One region of the Peribacillus sp. TH14 genome, then DNA from elsewhere that is predicted to be linked to it. Evidence: riboswitches for the same ligand, from Rfam matches in the RefSeq annotation. Region 1 holds a riboswitch; each other region holds the start of a gene.

Region 1 (4,046 bases):
GGCTTTGTCCAATTTCGTGTTAATTTGATTATCTTCAAGCTGATCAATGACACCATCTGTTTCCTGGCCTTTAATACCGTAATTCCAAAAACGGACTTTTTTTTCAGAATCAGGGTTATTCAATTCATCCTCCAGACCTTCTACATAACCTTCCCCATCCTTATCTCCTTTTCCATAGGTTAACGAATCTCCAAAAGCCATCACATCTTCCGACTCTGAAGCCTGAAACTTATATGCAACAAAACAAATAACTAGTACAATTACAAATAAACCTACTATTTTTTTCATTTGTTTCTCCTTATGTTATGTATTTACTATGAAGTATTTTATCTTGTAATTACCCCAAAAATGAACATACTTAACATGAAAAAAATGAATTGTCAGATAAACTGTAAAAAGTGTATGATACAATAAAAGCATTCAATGGAACGGATTTTCGTCAACCTCCTTTTATTCATAAATAGGGTGGGAATCCCATGTTTCTGGAGATTGTATACATAATAAGGATAGGAGTTAAAATGATGGATCAGTATATAGATTTTAGGGATGCAGAACTAACAGATTTACCAAGAGTAGTCGAAATATATAATTCGACTATTGCTTCAAGGATGGTCACTGCAGATACAGAACCTGTTTCAGTGCAATCGAGGCTTAAATGGTTTGAGGAACATCATTCAGAAAAACGACCGCTTTATATTATTACATTCGAAGGGAAAACTGCTGGATGGATGAGTTTTCAATCTTTCTATGGTAGGCCAGCCTATGATTCCACTGCCGAGATCAGCATATATATTGATGATTATTTCCGGGGAAAAGGAATTGGACAAATTTCGATTCAAAAGGCAATTGAAGTGAGTCCAAAATTAGGAGTTAAGACACTACTTGGTTTTATATTTGCTCACAATACACCGAGCATAAGACTGTTTTCTAAATTTGGTTTTGAAGAATGGGCGCATTTACCTCAAGTTGCCGAGCTAGATGGTATTGAACGGGATTTAGTAATCCTTGGTAAGCGTGTTAATATTTGAATTTCATTATTTAAAAGCTATTGCCTTCATTCAGCAGTAGCCTTTTTTAGTTTAAATGAAGGAATCTATTTTAAAGTCACTGACGAAATTTAAAAATCACTATAAACTTTCTTAAGCAAAAAATATTCTGATTTTCTTTTATTTGGTATAGCATTTAACAGCGAATCCAATTCTTGACTTGCTTGAACAGTTAGAAGGCTTGTAAAACCATAATCAGCTGCCAATTTAATCATTTCCCGTCTCTTTTCTTCTATTCTTTCTACGGTTATCTGTGGGGGCATCTATAGTCACTTCCTATTTATTCAATTTTCTTACACTTTTTATGATAAAGAAATAAATAGTTAAAATCAACCATATATGGAAATCAAAATGTGTTATTCCACAAAATAAATGTGACAAAAAGCCTATTCTATTCCCTGTTTGTGTCTTTTTTGTGACATTTTATATTCTTGACAAATATAAAAAAGCATTCACTCATGTACACTGCGAATGCTTTAATAATATTCATCAGATTAAATAATATTTTAAGATAGTAAAGTATTTTAAGAACTCTTACTATGTCATCCACTCTGAAGGAGACTCGATATTAGGTCTATTTATAACAATCTTATATTCATCTTCAAGCACTTTTAAAGGAACATCATAAAGATGTCTTTCATCAGAGGTTTTATAAACTCCATTCGCTAATAACTCTTCAATCAGCAATGCCTTCCTCTGTTCAATTCTCTTAAATAATTCTGCCATGTAAATGGCTCCTTTCCTTGTCTTCATCAGCCCGCCTTCATATGAGCTAAATTGTAGTAACAGGTATCATTTTCACCAAATTATATCTTTTCTATTATGTCACTAAACGTTATTTCACAAAAATAAAAGCCTCTTCTAATTCAAGAAGAGGCTTACAGTAGTCCGTTCGGCTCTTCTTATCTTCCAAGCGTATGCTTGTTGGATGTAGCACAGTTCCCAAAATGGGTCTGCTGCCGAGGTTTCTTTGGGCCAAGTCCCTCCACCTCTCTGGATAAGAATTCAATATATAAATGATGTAGACATGATTTTATCCCAATATTCTTCAAAAGTCAATCACATGGTTCTCCCTTTTTTTGATAGGTATTCTCTATAGACCCCATTCAAATTGGGTTGCAATTTCCTGGCTTTCTGATATGATGTCAGTAATTACATACATTCACACCACTAGGGGAGTCTTTTTAAGACTGAGATGGAATTTGTTCCGGACCCTTTGAACCTGAACCGGATCATACCGGCGGAGGGAAGTGGATGATATCGTCTTTAAACACATGACTTTATCCATCTGCCCCGCTCCGTATTTCAGGAGCGGTTTTTTTTTCAGATGGAAAAGGTGAATAATTAGACTGCTAGGGGAGCACTTTTGCTGAGAATCAAACCCTTTGCACCTGATCTGGTCATACCAGCGGAGGGAAGCAGGCTGTAAGAAGGAATTTGCTTCTTCCTCGGTAACAGCCGCTTTCTTTCAGAGAGCGGTTTTTTTGTTTATCAGATAGTGTATGCATACTTTACAATTTTAGTAAATTTTAAATTTCAAGGAGGATGTACCATGGAGAATACAAAATTAGAAACCTTCAGTGATAGACTTCATGAACGGGCAAAAGGAATCTGGAAAAGGAACCATACACATCCCTTTGTTCAGGCGATTGGAGATGGGACGCTTTCAGAAAAGAAATTTGCCTATTACCTAAAGCAGGACTATATCTATCTTATGGATTATTCCAAACTCTTTGCGTTAGGAGTCATCAAAGCTCATAATCTCGAAACCATGGCTAAGTTTGCAAGTATTTTGAATGAAACCCTTCAAGTAGAAATGGATATCCATCGACATTATGCTTTGGAATTCGGAATCAGCTCAATCGAATTGGAAAATACAGAACCTACTCCAACCACTCTAGCTTATACGGGTTACATGCTAAATGCAGCCCAAAATGGGACTTTGGCCGACCTGATTGCCTGCCTCCTTCCATGCGCTTGGGATTATTATGAGATCGGCTTGCTATTAAAAGAACAAAATGGTGAAGCATTAGAAAACAATCGCTATGCTGATTGGATTAAATCATATTCGTCTCCTGAATTCGGTAAAGCACACAAATGGCTGATTGCTTTGTTGGAAGAGTTAACAGAAGGCATGCCTGAAAAGGAACTTCTTAGATTAGAGAAGCATTTTTTGGTGACTTCCCGTTATGAATATTTATTCTGGGATATGGTTCAAAATGAGCAGGATTGGCCACTGTAGGATGTTGTCATGATGATGAATCCAATCAAGAAAATGACGTTGACTGCCATGATCACGGCCATTACTACCATAACTAGTTCATTCATTTTCATCCCGGCCGGATTTGCAAAAATCTTTCCGATTCAGCATCTGGCAAATGTCATGACAGCCGTTTTATTGGGACCGGCTTATGCGGTAACACAAACTTTTTTAGTTTCCATCATTAGAAACATGTCTGGTACAGGTTCAATTTTCGCCTTTCCGGGCAGCATGATCGGTGCACTATTGGCTGCCGTCCTTTATCGAAAAACACAAAGCTTGAAATTCGCTTGTTTAGGGGAAGTGATAGGGACCGGCATTCTTGGATCCCTAGCTTGTTATCCCCTTGCTGTCCTCCTATTGGGAGAAAAAGCAGCTATTTTTGGTTTTTTACCAGCTTTTATGCTTAGTTCATTCGCAGGTGCCATTTTAGCTTTCATTTTACTGAAAATACTTTTAAAAAATAATTATATGAAGGGGTTTTTTATGAAAACAGCGTTAACCATCGCAGGCTCTGACTCAGGGGGCGGTGCTGGAATACAAGCTGATTTAAAAACATTTTCTGCACATGGGGTTTTTGGAATGTCTGTCATTACAGCTGTAACGGCACAAAATACAATGGAGGTACGTTCAGTACAAGCTATAGATACAGGTATCATAACGGATCAAATTGCAGCTATTTTTGAAGATATACACGTCGATGCAGTAAAAATAGGTATGCTTGGATCAAAAGAAATAGT
Region 2 (4,046 bases), 2.6 Mb from region 1:
TTTGCCTCGTCGTTAGGTTAGGGTTTCTTAAGGTTGAAGCTTAATTCTAAAACTTTTTTGTTTGCGAGCTATTAGAAACAATTATTTATTCAATTCACTTCAAACTATAGTTTATTGTTGAGGATTCTTATACATTAGAAAGTCCCCCAACCATAAATGGAAAGGGGACTATTTTATGTTAAAAGGAGTATTTTGAGTAAAAAAGGTTCAAGCTATTTTTTATTAATTAGTCATAAAAAAATTTTAAGAAGGGAAGATAAGATATAAAAAATTAAACATCCTTATTCATTCTTTCTACATTCACACGCCCTGAAAAGAATGTAGCTCCGCCGCCCATATCGGCAATACGATCTGGAGTCAAGGCATTAACGAGTTGTTTTTTACCAGGCATGTCTGACCAGAGACCTTGACTGACTACGACGCCTGGAAGGACCTGTTCGCCTACAGAAACCACTAGCTCGCATTCTCCACGATCATTCCAGATACGGACAGTTGTACCATCTTCTATTCCTCGATTATCTGCATCCTTTTGATTCATAAATATTTTAGGTGCTTTTTCAAGTGTGATGTGTTTGTCATTATTGGAAAAGGTAGAGTTTAAAAAGTTATGGTTCGGTCCAGGTATGAATTGGAGAGGGTAATCCTGCTCTTCTACTAATGGAATATACGTAGGAAGGGCTGGATATCCATCTTCTTCCATAACTTTGGAATATAATTCGATTTTCCCACTAGGTGTTTGTAAATTCTTTAACAAATCGGTCAATTTACTTGCTTTGATGTAGCGTTCATTTTTTAGTTTCTCATAGGTTATATCCGATAAATAAGGATTGGATAAATCGTTTAGAGCTTGTTTCATTAATTCTTCATCGTCATCCTTAAGAGTTTGTTCGTCAAATTCCATGGCTTTTGCAAGTAGCCTGAATACCGCTGTGTTCGATTTACTTTCTCCATAGGGTGCGATGATAGGCTCATGTAAGTGGATATAATTATGCCAGTATGATGTATAAAAATCTGTATTTTCAAAGGCAGATGTAGATGGTAATACAATGTCTGCAAACTTCGCTGTCTCCGTTATAAACAAGTCATGGACGACAGTGAATAAATCTTCCCGGGCTAGACCCTCTCTTACTCTATTTGCCTCTGGTGCAACAAGAGCCGGGTTACTTCCATAGACATACAATGAGCGAATGGGGTTGTCCGGTTCAAGCAATGCTTTCCCTATTTGATTCATATTAATTGTACGTGTTTTAGTTTTTTTGAGATCAGGACGTTGTAAAGCTGCGGTATTAAAGGAGAGAAATCCTGAATTGGATTTAACTGCACCTCCCCCTTTTACTAGCCACTGTCCTGTTAAAGCAGGTAAACAGGCAATCGTCCGAGTGCTCATCCCGCCATTATCATGATGCTGAAGACCATTTCCAATCCGAATCATTGAAGGGGAAATCGCCCCATACATCCTAGCTAATTTGTATATGTCTTCTACGGGAACGCCTGTTATGTCAGAAACCATGTGTGGCTGATATTGCTCAAGATGATCTTCTAGCTCTTCATAGCCAATCGTATATTCCTCTAAAAACGATCGATCCACTAGCTTTTCTTTATAGAGTATATGCATGATTCCTAATGCTAGTGCACCATCAGTCCCTGGGAGAATGGGAATGAACCAATCGGCCATTCGTCCGGTTTGATTTTTATGAACGTCAATAACAATGACTTTAGCTCCTGATTTTTTTGCTTTTTGTGCGATTGTTACTTGATGCATATTTGTACTTACAGCATTGATTCCCCAAAAGATGAATAACTTAGTTTCGGTCATCTCTTCTGGGTCTGTACCGTAGCTCCCCCCCATTGTGTAGCGGTAGCCTGTTGAGCCAGCAACTGAACAGATGGTCCGGTCAAGTTGACTTGATCCGAGGCGGTTAAAAAAACGGCGATCCATTCCTTCTGCAGCGAGTTTCCCCATATTCCCATAGAAACTGTAAGGAAGAATGGTTTGTGCCCCTTCCTCTGAAATAAGATTTTTCCAATGATTTGTGATCGTATCGATCGCTTCTTCCCAACTAATAATGGCGAAATTCCCCTCACCTTTTTTTCCCACGCGTTTTAAAGGTGTCTTAATTCTCTTGCTATCATAAATCCGTTCACCCATATTCCGAACCTTGTTGCAAATATTCCCTTTCGTCACTGGATGATTTGGGTCACCACTAATTTTCTTGATTTTTCCATCCTCTTTGTGTACAAGTAAACCACATTGGTCTGGGCAATCAAGAGAACAGACTGAAAGGACTACACCATTTTCTATATCTTTATATGATTGCATGTCAGTATCCTTTCATGAAAAAAATGATTCATAGATTATATCATACGGAGAGAATATTTAGAAAGTTCAAATAAATATTGACTTCCGTTTTGAAATTCATTATATTTGGTATATTCTATTAATTGAAAAAATAGTTAAACCAATATAATATTGTAAAATTTCTATCAAGAGAGGTGGAGGGACTGGCCCTTTGAAGCCTCGGCAACATTATTGTGCCAATTCCAGCAAGCGAAGCTTGAAAGATAGAAAGAGTGGCCTTTTATTTTATTGTTGTGAGAACGATATTATGAAGTAATTATCTCTTTCCGTCTTAGCGGGAAGAGATTTTTTTATTTTTAAGAAGTGAGTTACTGACATGTAAAGTCGTTACACAAAAGGAGAGAGATGTAAAAATGAACATTCTAGTAACAGCACCATATAACGAAGCGGGCATCAAGGAATTAAATGAGTTATTTGGAAAGGCTACCTATCAACCTTGGAAGGAAAATGGAAGGGCCTATAACGAAGTAGAGTTGATCTCTTTATTAAAAGAGTCTAAGGCGGAGGGGTTAATTACTGAGTTAGATCAAGTAACAGAAAAAGTATTCGCTGAAGTACCTGAATTGAGATTTGTGGGTGTGTGTCGTGGCATGCCTTCTAATGTTGATGTGGAAGGTGCAACAAAAAGGGGACTTCCCGTCTTTTTCACTCCAGCACGTAATGCTCAGGCTGTTGCAGAATTATTTGTCGGTAATCTCCTTACATTTTTAAGGCATACCATTCCTTCCAATCAATGGTTGAAGGAGGAAAAATGGAATGAAGACTATCTCCAAGCCTATTTAAAGTTTAAAGGAAATGAAATTTTTGGGAAAACAATTGGAATGGTGGGGTTTGGGGCCGTGGGCCAGCGAATTGCAGCGGTTCTTGAAAGTTTTCAATGTTCGATAAAATACTATGACCCTTATGTAGAGAGTGATAATCCTAATCATGTTCGGGCTTCTTTAGAAGACGTTTTTTCGACAAGTGATGTGGTATCCATACACCTCCCTAGAACAGAGGAAACGATCGGGATGATCAATGAACACTTTTTGGGACTGATGAAAGAAGAGGCAATCTTTGTAAATATGTCAAGGGCTGTCGTGGTTGAAAGAGATGCGCTTGTACAAGTATTAAAAGCACAAAAGATTAGGGGGGCGATATTAGATGTGTTTTATCAAGAGCCGCCTGAACAAAGTGACTATGAATTAATTAAATTGCCCAATGTATTAGCTACTCCTCATCTTGCCGGCGCAAGTTATGAGGTTGAGGATCATCACGTCTCAATAATGAACCAAGCGTTAACAAAGTGGACAACACAACATACTCTTCAGATTCCAACTCTATATAACAGAAAAAATCTAGAAGTTAAGTCATAAGAAAGAAGAGTGAAAAAAATGGCTATAAAAGAAGGTTATTTAGTATTTGATATCGGTACTGGAAATGCAAGAGTGGCTATCGTTGAGACAACAGGTGAAGTCGTCTCTATTGAGAGAGAGGATATACAATATGAAATTGAACCTCTTTATCCTGATAGTCGATACTTTTCACCTGAATTACTTTGGAAACAGCTTATTCAATTAGCAAAAAAGGCGATGGCTAAAGCTCAGCACATTTCAATCAAGGCAATAACGTCCACTAGTCAACGGCAAGGAATTGTTTTGCAGGATCAGGATGGGCACTCGTTTATCGGGTTACCTAATATTGATAA
Region 3 (4,046 bases), 240 kb from region 1:
AAATTGAACAATATGTAGCTAGGCTTAAACAAGGAGACACTGTGTGAACAACGAGAAAATGAAATTAGTAATAATTGATTATCGCTTTTATTGACAACTATATCATTATATTGTGTCTTCCCCGAGAAACATGCGAACCTTCAGAGAGCATCCATCTATGATAAAATATATGTAAAACCCTACTACAAATGCTTATTAATTGCATTGATTGATATCTTCGCATAGTATGACGGAAAAATTCAAGGCCTGTTCCCAAAAAGGGAGCAGGCCTTGAATTTTATGGTTTGGTTTCTTATTTCATCCAATCTGGTTTTCCGAAGCCTGCAAACTTGCTATCGATTACTTCTTCAAACTTGTCTGATTCAACTACTGATTTAATATCCTTAGCAAATTGTGCATCTGCATCTTTTGTATTCACAGCAACAACATTACGATACATATCCGGCATGTTTTCTAAAACAAGGGCATCTTGGAGATCCATTTTTGCTGCAAGAGCGAAGTTACCTGGGACCGCTGATAGGTCAACGCTGTCTGTTGCACGCGGCAATTGAGCCGATTCTAATGGTTTGAATTGAATGTTTTTTGGGTTCTTTGTTACATCTTTTTCCGATATTTTTAAGGGATCGACATCTGGCTTGACTTCAATTAAATCTTCATCTACTAGGACTTTAAGTGCACGTGCAAGGTTAACTGGATCGTTCGGTAGGGCTAGTGATGTACCATCTTTAATGTCTTTCAACGATTTATATTTGTTCGAGTATATACCCATTGGTGCTGTCGGTACAATAACAAGGTCAGAAAGCTCTAAATCATTTTCTTTAGCGAAGTTATCCATATACACTTTGTGCTGGAAAAGGTTGGCGTCGATTGAATTGTTACCAAGTGATTTATTTGGCTGGATATAGTCAGTGAATTCAACGATTTCTATTTTGTAGCCAAGATCTTCTAGGCCTGGCTTGATGGCCTCTTTTACCATATCCGCGTAAGGACCGGTAGTTGCTCCGATTTTCAATTCTTTTTTGTCTTCAGTTTTTGGGGAAGCATTATCGCTTCCGCAAGCTGCCAAGCCAAGGGCTAGTGCGCAAACAGATAATAAAGAAGCTATTTTTTTCATTGGAAATTCCTCCTGTAATATGTTGTATTAAATCATTGTTAAAATGACTGATTCTATCGTTTATTTACTAAGTATGAGGCCTTGTCACCAACCATTTGAATGATTTGTACAAGGCAGATTAACACGACGATTGTCGTGATCATGACTGTGTTGTCATAACGGTAATAGCCGTACCGAATGGCCAGGTCACCAATTCCGCCCCCACCGATTGTCCCAGCCATCGCTGAGTAACCGATAAGTGAAATGGTCGTTAACGTCAACCCTTGAATGATTCCCGGTTTTGCCTCAGGAAGAAGTACATCCTTAATGATCATCCATGGAGTGGCACCTACAGCAATTGCAGCTTCAATCACACCTTTATCTATTTCGCGTAATGCCGATTCAACGATTCTTGCAAAAAAAGGTATCGCGGATACAGATAGGGAAACAGAAGCCGCTCTTGGCCCTATCGTTGATCCAGTAAGCAAATCCGTTAAAGGAAGGAGGGCGACTAAGAGAATGATAAACGGGATTGAACGGACAATATTGACAGCGAAACCGAGAGATCGATTCACGACGTTATTTTCAAAGATTAAATTCTTGGTCGTTGTAAACAGCAATACTCCAAGTGGCAAACCAATTAGAAGGGCTACCGCAAGGGAGATTCCAACCATATAGATTGTTTCGAGAAAGGCTTTATTAAGGTCAGGTAAAATATTGACGACGGAATCAAACAGTGACATGTTTCAACACCTCCACAGAACTGGTCCGATTTGTTATATATTCCAGTGCCGATTGAACTTCAGCAGCCTCACCAATTAATTCAATGATTAAGATTCCTAATGGAACATCCTGAATATATTCAATTTTGCCGTGCAAGATATTTCCCTTTACTGAATACTTTTGTAGAGCATCGGAAAGAATCGATTCACCGGCGGTGGGCCCTTCAAATTGAATTTGAATAATCGTTCCTTTGCTTTCCTCAATTAAGTGTGAGGGAAGCTCAAAATCCAATACACTGCTGATGAATTGCTTCGTCAACTGCTGCTTTGGTTGTGAAAATATCTCATAAACAGATCCTTCTTCGATAATCCTGCCATCCTGCATGACAGCGACTCGATGGCATAGTTCTTTGACTACTTCCATTTCATGGGTAATCAATACTATAGTGATACCAAGTTCCCGACTAATCTTTTTTAATAACTGTAAAATCGCTTTTGTTGTTGTTGGATCAAGGGCAGAAGTCGCTTCATCACATAATAGTACAGTAGGGTTATTGGCTAAGGCTCGCGCTATGCCGACCCGTTGCTTTTGACCTCCGCTGAGCTGGGCCGGATAGACATCCTTTTTATCACTAAGCCCAACTATGTCCAGCAGTTCTAGAACGCGACTTTTGATGACACCCTTTGATTTGTGTGCGGCTTTCAAGGCGAAAGCAACATTTTCAAAAACGGTTTTGGAACTGACTAAGGAAAAGTGCTGAAATATCATACCGATTTTTTGTCGTTGTTTTCGAAGCTCTTTGCCTGATAAAGACGTTAAGTCAATCCCGTCAATAATGATTTTTCCTTTTGTCGGACGTTCAAGCAAATTTAAGCAGCGTATTAATGAGCTTTTTCCGGCTCCGCTGTAGCCAACAATCCCATAAACTTCACCAGTCTGAATTGTCAAAGATACGTTATCCACTCCGACAACTCGGGTATTTTTCGATATGTATTCCTTTCGGACTGATCGGATTTCAATCATGAGCCTTCCCCCTTAAACATAAAAAACTGCCTCTATCATTCAGAAAGAGGCAGCGAAATTATTTCGTCTTATCTTTCAGAATGTAATCATTCTGCAGGAAGTAGCACCGTTCCCGATTGGGGCGGTTGCCGGACATCACAGGGCCTGTTCCCTCAGTCACTCTTGATAAGTAAATTATTATTTTGGAATATTACAAGTTTTCTAATATAATCTATATTATTTGTAAATTCACATATTGTCAATCGTTTCTGTAATTTTAGAATAACTTTCTGGTGATTTAATTAATTTTTTTATGGTAAATCTAGAATTGGATAATCATACCTTTTGGAATCGGGGTATTGTCACCATTGATCGTTAATGGTCGGAAAGCCATACTTTTTTATGATATTTGTAAGATAGGCTTCGTTCTTTTTAGCAGCTTGTCGATTTTTTTTAATAATTACGTGAAGTTTTTGTCAGGAAAGTATTGTTTCAAAGTCTGTATCATGAATGCTTTAGCTTTTTTATCAACCAAGGTAATATTGACAGTTATTCAGCGTTAATGATTAGCCGTGAATTTTTTTATCGTCCAAACTTAAATAGGGAGTACCCTTTATTAACAACTTCCTTTTAACCGAAGCCAGATTTTTGCTGTTTCTTTTCTTAGTTGCATAATAGAATACCTTAAATCAATGACTATGGTTTCAAACAGTGCCTTGATTCTACCGGAAAATATACAATGGGTCTTTGCTAGGAAAAATACTATTTGCTTGTCAAAAGTATGGGGGGATATTACATTTATTGTAATGAACAAGGGGGAAATAGGATATTAAACTATTTTTATACAATTGATGAGGAGGGAAGCCATGCTAGAGATTAAGACGATAAATGATGTGGTTTGTGTACAAGGGACCCCTGAAGGAATAAAGTCGGGGATGAGTGTATATGTTTTTTTAATAGACGGCCTCTTGATTGATACGGGAGCCCAAATTTTATTGGAAGAACTTATCCCTTTCTATGAATCAGCCGACTTCGATTTAGTGGCGCTAACGCATTATCATGAGGACCATACTGGCGGTGCTTCCTGGATACAGGAACATAGAAAAGTTCCAATTTATATTCATCCGATGTCGATTGATGTATGTGCGAAGGATGCTGAATATCCTGATTATCGCAAAACTTTTTGGGGAAGGAGAGATGGCTTCAAAGCTGAGCCGTTGGGGAGGAC
Region 4 (4,046 bases), 260 kb from region 1:
AGATTTCTGAGCAGGGGACACATGAAGAATTAATGGAGTTGAAAGGAAAGTACTATCAAATGTATGAACTGCAGGCTGGGTCGCATAAGGGAATGGCTGGATAAAAACCTAGTGGAATAATGAAGGGAGAAATTAAGAATAATTTTTCAGAAAATGAGGGATACTTACGAAGAGGTGATAATAATGAAACAAGGAATTCATCCTGATTATCAGCAAGTAGTATTTATGGATACTAACAGTGGTTATAAATTTATTACAGGCTCTACGAAAAAATCTAACGAAACAATTAAGTGGGAAGACGGTCAAACTTATCCTTTATTAAAAGTAGAGATTAGTTCAGATACGCATCCTTTTTATACCGGCAAGCAGAAATTTGCTGAAAAAGGCGGACGTGTGGATCGCTTCTTAGAAAAATATAATATGAAGAAATGATGTTAAGGCTATCGAGAAATCGATGGCCTTTATTTTTATTTTGGGAGATGGAAGAACTCGTGGGTAAATTAAGGTTTATAATTTTTTTAGTAATAACGTAGTGAATGCCTCATTTAAAATCCTAATAATAGAAAAAAGGGTTGCTCTAGGCACCCTTTTTTTCTATATATTTTATTTAACTGGAATAGCATGCGCTTTTGCACTTTTTACAAGAGCAGCGTCAAAGTCTTTAATTAAATCATCTGGATTCTCAAGGCCGACAGAGAGGCGAAGCAGGCTGTTGGTGATGCCTCGTTTTTCCCTTTCATCAGCAGGCATGGCAGCATGGGACATTTTTGCCGGGTAGGATAATATCGATTCCACTGCTCCAAGACTAACCGCAAAAACAGGAAGTTCGACAGTATTCACAAATGAGCGGAAAATTTCCTCGCTTTCTAGTTCAAATGATAAAACTGCACCTGCACCAAGGGCCTGTCCTTCCTGGATTGCATGCTGTGGATGATCAGTAAGCCCAGGGTAATACACCTTTTTCACTAATGGCTGCTGTTTTAAGTAGTCTGCAATTTTTTCTGCTCCTTTTTGAGAGTGTTCCATTCGTACAGACAAGGTTTTCAGACCTCTCATAACAAGCCAGGCATCCTGGACACCAAGTACCGCACCAAAGGAGTTTTGAAGGGAACCGAGTCTTTCAGCCAATTCAGGATCTTTTACGACAGCAAGCCCAGCTACGACATCACTGTGTCCGGATAAAAACTTCGTCGCACTATGAAGGACAACATCCGCCCCTAAGTTCAGCGGTTTTTGCAGAGCTGGTGTCAAGAATGTATTGTCGACAAAACTCAATGCGCCGACTTTTTTTGCGATATCACAAACGGCTTTAATATCAGTCACCTTAAGCAATGGATTTGAAGGTGTTTCAATGTATATCGCTCTCGTATTAGGTTGAACGGCCGCTTTAACGCTTTCGAGGTCCGTCATATCAACGAAAGTATGCTCGATGTTGAAGCGGGTCAACACGCTTGTAACCATCCGGAACGTACCGCCATACACATCTTCTGAGATGACGATATGGTCGCCAGCAGAAAGCAGAAGGAATGCTGTTGAAATGGCTGCCATACCTGAAGAAAAGGCAAAGCCGCGAGTACCATCTTCAAGCTCGGCAATGATATCTTCAAGTGCTTCCCGTGTTGGATTTCCGCTCCTGCTGTAATCGTACTTGCCGAATGTATCGATATCAGTTTGATGGAAAGTGGAAGCGTGCTGAATAGGGACGCTCACACCGCCTGTTGTCGGATCGAATTTATGCTGGTTATGAAGTAATTTGGTTTCAAAACTGAAATCATGATTTGTCATCGTAGTGCCTCCCTTTTTACATGTGCAAATGCTTGCTGGAGGTCTTGAATTAAATCGTCGCTGTCTTCGATGCCAACCGAGAAGCGTAGAAGTCGATTACAAACCCCATTAGCAGTTCTAACTTCAAGAGGGATATCGGCATGTGTTTGTGTAGCAGGATAGGTGATGAAGCTTTCAACGCCTCCAAGACTTTCTGCAAATGAAATTAATGAAAGTGATTGTAAAAATGGATTGACCGCTGCTTCGTCAATTATCCGGAAAGAAATCATACCACCTCTGCCGGGATACAGGACGTCCGTTACACATTCATGTTCTGATAAATAATCTACAAGGATTTTGGCGTTCTTTTCATGACGTTCCATCCGCAGTGCCAGGGTTTTCATTCCGCGCATTAACAGCCATGAATCAAATGGACTCAACACCGCTCCTGTTCCATTATGATGGAAGGCAATCGAATCACATAATTCTGCACCTTTAGCCACGATTAGTCCAGCAAGAACATCATTATGACCACCGAGATACTTCGTTGCGCTATGGATTACAATATCGGCTCCAAGCAGGATAGGCTGCTGCAGAAGCGGCGTATAAAAAGTGTTGTCAACAATCAACAGTAAATTAAATTGTTTGGCAAGTGCGGCAACAGCGCTAATATCTGTTTGCTGCATAAGAGGGTTAGTGGGAGTTTCGATAAAGATGGCTTTTGTTTGAGGAGTAATAGCTTTTTCGATATCCTCTAAACAACAAGTGTTTACATAGTCACACTGTAAGCCCCATTTTTTAAAACCTTGTTCTAGCAAACGATATGTACCACCATATAGATCTTCGCTGACTATCCATGCATCACCTGATTTAAATAAGGCTAGTATGGTAGAAATGGCCGCCATTCCTGAACTGCAAGCATATCCTTGGTCACCTCTTTCAAGGTTGGCGATGGATTGTTCCAAAAGTTGACGTGTTGGATTACCTGTCCTTGTGTAATCGAATCCAGTTGATTGGCCAATTCCTTCGTGGCGGAAAGCTGTCGAAAAGTAAACCGGCGGATTGACTGTTCCTGTCGCCGTTTCACTGCGATTACCTAGTTGAGCAAGATATGTTTCTGTTTTATACATAGTTTTCACTGCTCCTTTGTGTTTTATAAAATAAAAAAAAGTCTTCTTTAAGAAGAAGACTTGGTTAAGTATGGACGAGTCATTCTTCTTATCTTCCAAGTTCACAAACTTGTGGAATTAGCACCTTTTCATTGGTTTGAAACAAATGAAGGTTGCTGAGGTGTCATCGGGCCATTCCCTATACCTCTCTCGATAAGAGTTTAGATTATTCAATTTCTTTTGAATTTACTATATATATAAAGTGCTGTCAAGAACATTCTGGGAAAATATTGCTCGATAATTCTTTATTGGTTAATTAGGACTAGCGTTGTCAAAACATGATTGGTCCAATGAAAAACCCCTAAATATTGTGGAAAACGCGATGGTATAAGGTGTTGAGATACTTTAAAAGACTTTGTTTAATTAAATGGATTTTCTGAAATATAGGGAAGGTTTTGTTCTGTTTCTTTGCTTTAAAATAATAAAGTTTGTACAATGTATAGAGAGAAGAATTAATAATATGTCATTATTCATTTCATATACATAAGGTTTTCGGTGGATAGTGCAAACATAGGAGGAGAACACATGGAATACAGAATCGAACGAGATACGATGGGTGAAGTGAAAGTTCCTGCTGATAAGTATTGGGGAGCACAAACCGAGAGAAGCCGTAACAACTTCAAAATTGGTAATGAAAAAATGCCGATTGAATTAGTCCGTGCTTTTGCATATGTAAAGCAAGCGGCAGCTAAAGTGAACTATGACCTTGGTGATCTTTCTGAAGTGAAAAAGAATGCCATCGTTAAAATTTGTGGCGAAATTCTAGAAGGTACACTTGATGAACATTTCCCCCTTGTGGTCTGGCAAACAGGCAGTGGCACTCAAAGTAATATGAATGTGAATGAAGTGGTCGCTAACAAAGGGAATGAATGGTTAAAAGAAAACGGTGAGTCCGAAACCCTTCACCCAAATGATGATGTCAACAAGGCGCAAAGCTCTAATGACACATTCCCAACGGCTATGCATATTGCAGCCTATATGGAAGTTGCTGAAAAATTAGTACCGGCAATTAAAGTACTTCGTGATACTTTTGCAGCAAAAGAAAAAGAATTCTGGGATCTTGTGAAAATTGGACGTACACATCTTCAAGATGCAACACCACTAACTTTAGGC

Evidence for each region. Region 1 has a riboswitch for S-adenosylmethionine ahead of JFU50_RS02695 (Fur-regulated basic protein FbpA). Riboswitches for the same ligand answer to the same signal wherever they lie in the genome.
Region 2: linked by a shared signal. The riboswitch ahead of JFU50_RS15355 (2-hydroxyacid dehydrogenase) and the one ahead of JFU50_RS02695 (Fur-regulated basic protein FbpA) in region 1 are both predicted to bind S-adenosylmethionine.
Region 3: linked by a shared signal. The riboswitch ahead of JFU50_RS03890 (methionine ABC transporter ATP-binding protein) and the one ahead of JFU50_RS02695 (Fur-regulated basic protein FbpA) in region 1 are both predicted to bind S-adenosylmethionine.
Region 4: linked by a shared signal. The riboswitch ahead of JFU50_RS03960 (methionine biosynthesis PLP-dependent protein) and the one ahead of JFU50_RS02695 (Fur-regulated basic protein FbpA) in region 1 are both predicted to bind S-adenosylmethionine.

Annotation. Positions count from the first base shown of each region.
Region 1 covers NZ_JAEKEK010000001.1:524,682-528,727, forward strand. The annotation lists gene JFU50_RS02680 (DUF459 domain-containing protein) at 1-288, opposite strand, end outside; gene JFU50_RS02685 (GNAT family N-acetyltransferase) at 522-1,028, shown strand; gene JFU50_RS02690 (aspartyl-phosphate phosphatase Spo0E family protein) at 1,118-1,309, opposite strand; gene JFU50_RS02695 (Fur-regulated basic protein FbpA) at 1,584-1,799, opposite strand; SAM riboswitch class I at 1,946-2,050, opposite strand; TPP riboswitch at 2,209-2,312, shown strand; TPP riboswitch at 2,391-2,480, shown strand; gene tenA (thiaminase II) at 2,599-3,288, shown strand; gene thiD (bifunctional hydroxymethylpyrimidine kinase/phosphomethylpyrimidine kinase) at 3,301-4,046, shown strand, end outside.
Region 2 covers NZ_JAEKEK010000001.1:3,160,818-3,164,863, forward strand. The annotation lists gene JFU50_RS15350 (molybdopterin oxidoreductase family protein) at 272-2,320, opposite strand; SAM riboswitch class I at 2,479-2,569, shown strand; gene JFU50_RS15355 (2-hydroxyacid dehydrogenase) at 2,713-3,714, shown strand; gene JFU50_RS15360 (FGGY-family carbohydrate kinase) at 3,733-4,046, shown strand, end outside.
Region 3 covers NZ_JAEKEK010000001.1:766,106-770,151, reverse strand. The annotation lists gene JFU50_RS03905 (DUF1450 domain-containing protein) at 1-47, shown strand, start outside; gene JFU50_RS03900 (MetQ/NlpA family ABC transporter substrate-binding protein) at 293-1,114, opposite strand; gene JFU50_RS03895 (methionine ABC transporter permease) at 1,168-1,836, opposite strand; gene JFU50_RS03890 (methionine ABC transporter ATP-binding protein) at 1,823-2,839, opposite strand; SAM riboswitch class I at 2,905-3,011, opposite strand; gene JFU50_RS03885 (MBL fold metallo-hydrolase) at 3,685-4,046, shown strand, end outside.
Region 4 covers NZ_JAEKEK010000001.1:781,917-785,962, reverse strand. The annotation lists gene JFU50_RS03975 (ABC transporter ATP-binding protein) at 1-104, shown strand, start outside; gene JFU50_RS03970 (type B 50S ribosomal protein L31) at 184-432, shown strand; gene metC (cystathionine beta-lyase) at 604-1,785, opposite strand; gene JFU50_RS03960 (methionine biosynthesis PLP-dependent protein) at 1,782-2,894, opposite strand; SAM riboswitch class I at 2,980-3,093, opposite strand; gene fumC (class II fumarate hydratase) at 3,459-4,046, shown strand, end outside.